Regions from separate parts of the Pontibacter sp. HJ8 genome, predicted to be linked through region 2. Evidence: riboswitches for the same ligand, from Rfam matches in the RefSeq annotation. Region 2 holds a riboswitch; the other holds the start of a gene.
What was found. A riboswitch is a leader RNA that binds a small molecule or an ion and turns the genes downstream of it on or off. The one in region 2 is predicted to bind thiamine pyrophosphate.

Region 1 (2,459 bases), on a different contig from region 2:
ACCCAGGTTGAGGCGGCTGCCTAGGTCTTTGGAATAATGCAGCTGGTAGTGGTCCTGCTGGTAGTTGTCGGTCTCGTTGTCGTAGGTGAGCGAGTTGTAGGTGCGGTCCGTCTCCAGCTTATCCTCGGGCACCCCATTCCAGGCCTGGTAGGTCTGCTCCTTGCCGGAGAAGGTCACAAACTTGAGCATACCTGTTTTGCCATGGTAGCCGGCCGCGAAGTAATAGGATTTAAGGTCCGAGAAAGCCCGGTCTACGTATCCATCCGACGAAATTTTAGACAAACGGCCATCAAACGTAAACTTGTCCTTGATCAACCCGGAGCCGAAGGAAACGCTGTGGCGCCAGGTGTTGAAAGAACCGTAGCCGTTTACTGCTTCCGCATAGGCTTCGCGGTTCAGGCCCAGCGTCCGGATGTTGAGGCTGGCGCCGAAAGCACCGGCACCGTTGGTGGAGGTACCGACGCCGCGCTGCACCTGTATGTCCTGTATCGAAGAACCCAGGTCGGGCATGTTCACGAAAAAGGTACCGTGCGACTCCGCATCATTGACCGGTATACCATTGATGGTCACGTTGATGCGGGTGATATCGGAACCACGGATGCGAATACCGGTATAGCCTACCCCCGCGCCTGCATCGGAGTTCACGACCACCGATGGCGTCTGCTCCAGCAGGTAAGGCAGATCCTGCCCGAAGTTGCGCTCCTGCAGCTCTTCCCGACTGACGTTGGTAAAGGTAGTGCCCGTTTTTTCATTGGCCCGGGTTGCCGAGATCACCACTTCACCGGTGCGCAGGTTCGCTGTCTGCAGCGCAATATTCAGGTTGGTATCGGCCGTAAGCCGAAGATTGCGCTCGGCCTGTTCGTAGCCCAGGTACGTGATGCGCAAGGTATAGCTTCCGGCCGGCAGATCCTGAAACTCAAAATAACCGTTGGGGCCGGAAATAGTCCCTGCTCCACTTCCTGCCAGTACCACGGTGGCTCCCGCCAGCGCTTCGTTTTTGGCAGCATCTGTCACTTGCCCGCTCAGTTTGAACTGGGCAAGCAGTTGCAATGGCAATAGCACAACAGCCATCACAATCAGTAATTTTTTCATGGTTTTGTAAGAAAAGATATTGATGAAACATACAGTCCTACCTGGGGCCGGTAGCCTGCTTTTTATTGTTTCCCCTCGTTTTTCCCTTCGCCGGCATTATCCGGATCAGGTTCAATGGGTATGATCTCAGCCCGTTGTTATAAGGCACCCCTAAACTGCTACAAAGGTAGACTCGTTTTTTGGTCAAAACAAAGCCCTTGGCACAAAGAATGGTAAAGCCGGAAAAATTGCGGGCTTACCCCGCTTTTATTTTAACCAAAGTCGATAACCACTTCTCTGCAAACTACGTTTTAAACATACAGGCACATTATCCTGCGTCTGCTCTTGCAACAGATGATACATCCAGGACAATAGGCCGGCTGAACTATTTATTGAGATTAAGAAGAAATGTGATGATGATCAGCTTACTGTATACCTTAGCACTGCTAACGATACTGGCATACTACGCTTTCGCACCGCGCAAAAAGTTCAGAGGGTCTTCCTCTACTGATAATGACGATGATGGAGGAGAGCCGCTTGGCGACGACTTGCCAGATCTTGACCTGCCCCCCGGTATATCATTGCCCATCAATGATTATGAACCGAAGTATGACCTGAGACGCATCAAGGTGCCAAAATTCCCGGAGCCTTCCCTGCAATGAATAACAAAGCCCCCTGTTCAGCTAATCAGAACAGGGGGCTTTGTCGTTGATGGCAGTAATTTATCCGGTGCTAGAGTACTTCCAGGGTAATCGTCCGCTCAAATACCTGCTCCGGACTCAGCTTGTTTATACCTTCCTTTTCCTGCAGTGCACCGGATTCTCCAGCCCGGCCGGCAATGCCGCACCAGGGTTCGATGCACACATAAGGCGATGCGCCCGGCTTTGCCCAGATGCCCAGAAACGGAAACCCTTCAAAGGTCATTTCAAGGCGGCGCGGGTTAAGGCGGCTGCCCAGGGAAAGTTTTTTGGAGTTCAGGTTCTTGAATACGAGCGCATCCTTGTCAAAGTAACTGTGCTTCAGCGGCAGTACCCGCTCATTGTCCAGTACCAGTTCGGTCTCACCGTTCTGCAACCCCTCATCGGTGAGCAGGTAGCGGCGCAGGATTTCCTCTTTTTCAAACTCAATGAAATAGTCCGTGTACTGCTCTCCCGGGTAAAAAGGCACATTGAAGCCCGGATGACCGCCGATGGAGAAGTACATGGCTTTTTTGTCCTCGTTGAGTACCTGGTAGGTGATGGAGAGCTTGTTGTTTTCGAGCTTGTAGGCGATCAGCAGCCTGAACTTGAAGGGATACTGCAGCAGCGTTTCCTCGTCGTGATCCAGCTCAAAGACGAGTTTGTCGTCCGCCTGTTCTATGAGCTTAAATTCCTTGTGGCGGGCAAAGC
Region 2 (2,459 bases):
GGCTGTGCCCTGTTGCTGGTGAGTATTTCATCCAGAGGTGCTGTCAGAAACATGGTACCACCACCCGAAACAGTAGAGTTCTGCCCCTCGATCTGCCCGGTATGTCCCCCGGTAATGGAAACGCCCAGATCCTGGCAGAACTGGTGGATATACTCCCAGTATTCATTGAAAGCCTCTAGCGATAAACTGGTGGGCAGGTTGAGTACAAACTGTGCGTACATGGGAGCAAAGCCGGTGGTTGCCATGTCGTTGCCCAGCAGGTGTACCGACAGCCAGGCTGACTCTTTCAGCCCGATAGAAGGTATAAGCGAAAGCGGATCGCTGGACACGGCCATACCCAGGTTGTTTCCCAGGTTAATGACGGCAGTGTCCACCCCAAACGCCGGCCCTACCAGCACCTCTTCCCGCTTTGCGCCATGGTGGGGCAGCAACACATCTTTGAACGCTGCAGCGGCTATTTTCCCGGAGTTGTCTTCGAAGGCGCTCATTTCACATCATTTAAGCGTACATACATGCCAAAGAAATCGCCGTAGGGCTGGTGCCACTGCTGCACCGGAAACCACTCCGGCAGCCCGGTAGTCGTCCATTCGATGGTATAGTCTCTGTCTTGCAGGGCCTCCCCGATCACTGCCATCAGCTTTTTAGGGGTATAGAAAGTGGCCGTAACGTAGAAGGGATTCTTGCCAAACATCTCCTGTATCCTCCTCCTGACCACTTTGGGGGAGTTTCTGTTCATCATACCGAACACAATGCCATGCTTGCCTACACGCGCCGCCTCTTGTATCACTTTCACCGGATCTTTGTAATACTCGAAGGTCGTAATGAAGGCCAGGGCATCGAAGGTATGGTCTTTGAAAGGCATGTGATGCGAGTCGGCCAATACCAGATCGCCGTCGAACAGGTGCACGCCCTGCCCCAGCATGAAGGGGGAAATATCGCCGCCGCTGGCTTCAATGCCGATCTCCTTCCACCAGCGGGTAAAGCGGGTGGTGCCGCAGCCAAACTCCAGCAGGGTCTTGACGCGCTTGTCTTTCTGGATCAGCTGGCCGATCACTTTTTTCTGCCACACCTCAGCCCGCTTGTAGCGGCCCTCATACCACAGTTCGTAAGTGTCGGTGTGGTCGCGGTTAAAGAACCATTCTTCACGGCCCTGCCATTGGCGCAGGTCGCGGGTTACCAGGTCAAATTTTTGTCTTTGCAGATTGCTCACAGCAGGTATTTTTTTGGTTAAAAATAACCCGACTGTCTAAAGCAGATAGGATGGATATGGGTTAGCACCTTGTAATGGCGCTATGAGCGGTTACATTTCCTACGCTGGCATTATCCAGATCAGGTCGCGGGTATCATCTCAGCCTGGCAGCTTTTACATTGCCAAGCACCCCGTGTACTTATGCGAAGGTATAATTTATAATCGTAAAAGAAAGTCTGATAGGGATAAAAACATTTTTGACAAAGAAGCAGTTAACTGCAAAGCCGGCCGCTGCTGCTCCGGCGGAATTTACTGGTTAAATTGGTAGATATTCTGTAATATTACCTTCAAAACCCTACTTTAATAAAATATACCCATGAAAAAAACTTTATTCAGCATCCTGCTTTCAGCAGCTCTGCTCTGCGGCGCAGGCGCTGCACAGGCACAGCAGCAAGGTATAGCCATGCCAGCCGCGAGCCCGGCAGCATCCATAACCCAAAAAGTTGGCCTGGCTGATGTTACAGTGAACTACTCACGCCCATCCGTAAAGGGACGCTCTATTTTTGGTGGCGATGTGGTGCCTTATGGCAAGGTATGGCGCACGGGGGCAAACGATGCCACGTTGTTCAAATTCAGCGAGGAAGTAAGCATTCAGGGTACCAAAGTTCCTGCGGGTGAGTATGCCTTGCTAACGATTCCAGGCCAGAATGAGTGGACCATCATCCTTTACAAAGACACCAAACTGGGTGGCAACGTTGCGGCCTACAAGCAGGAAAATGACCAGCTTCGTTTCACTGTGAAGCCTCAGACCAACCCGAGAGCCATAGAAACCTTCACCATCAACTTCGCTAACCTGAAAAGCAACACAGCCGATGTAGAGCTGCTTTGGGACAAGACCATCGCCAAGTTCACCATCGAAACCGATGTGGACAGCAAAGTAATGGCCCAGATCCAGGAGCGTGTAGTAAATGGCAAAGAGGTGCCTGCCGGTCTATTCGCGGCGGCAGCGAACTACTACCATGACAACAACAAGGACATGAAGCAGGCGCTCGAGTGGATCAAAAAAGCCAATGCCAATGACCCTAAATTCTGGAACCTGCACGCGCAGGCCAAGATCCAGGCCAAGCTGAAAGACTACAAAGGCGCCGTGAAAACCGCTGAGCAATCTATCGCCCTGGCCAAAAAGGAAAACAATGCCGACTATGTGCGTATGAATGAAAAAGCCATCGCGGAGTGGAAGAAAATGAAGTAGGCTATACCTGCTTCCTAT

Region 1: linked by a shared signal. The riboswitch ahead of OB13_RS03410 (TonB-dependent receptor) and the one ahead of OB13_RS09780 (class I SAM-dependent methyltransferase) in region 2 are both predicted to bind thiamine pyrophosphate.

The regions. Positions count from the first base shown of each region.
Region 1 is NZ_JSYF01000059.1:3,090-5,548, forward strand. Features, by position in the region: gene OB13_RS03410 (TonB-dependent receptor) at 1-1,092, opposite strand, end outside; TPP riboswitch at 1,157-1,254, opposite strand; gene OB13_RS03415 (hypothetical protein) at 1,485-1,733, shown strand; gene OB13_RS03420 (aldose 1-epimerase family protein) at 1,804-2,459, opposite strand, start outside.
Region 2 is NZ_JSYF01000198.1:5,611-8,069, reverse strand. Features, by position in the region: gene OB13_RS09785 (AIR synthase-related protein) at 1-488, opposite strand, end outside; gene OB13_RS09780 (class I SAM-dependent methyltransferase) at 485-1,210, opposite strand; TPP riboswitch at 1,289-1,393, opposite strand; gene OB13_RS09775 (DUF2911 domain-containing protein) at 1,566-2,441, shown strand.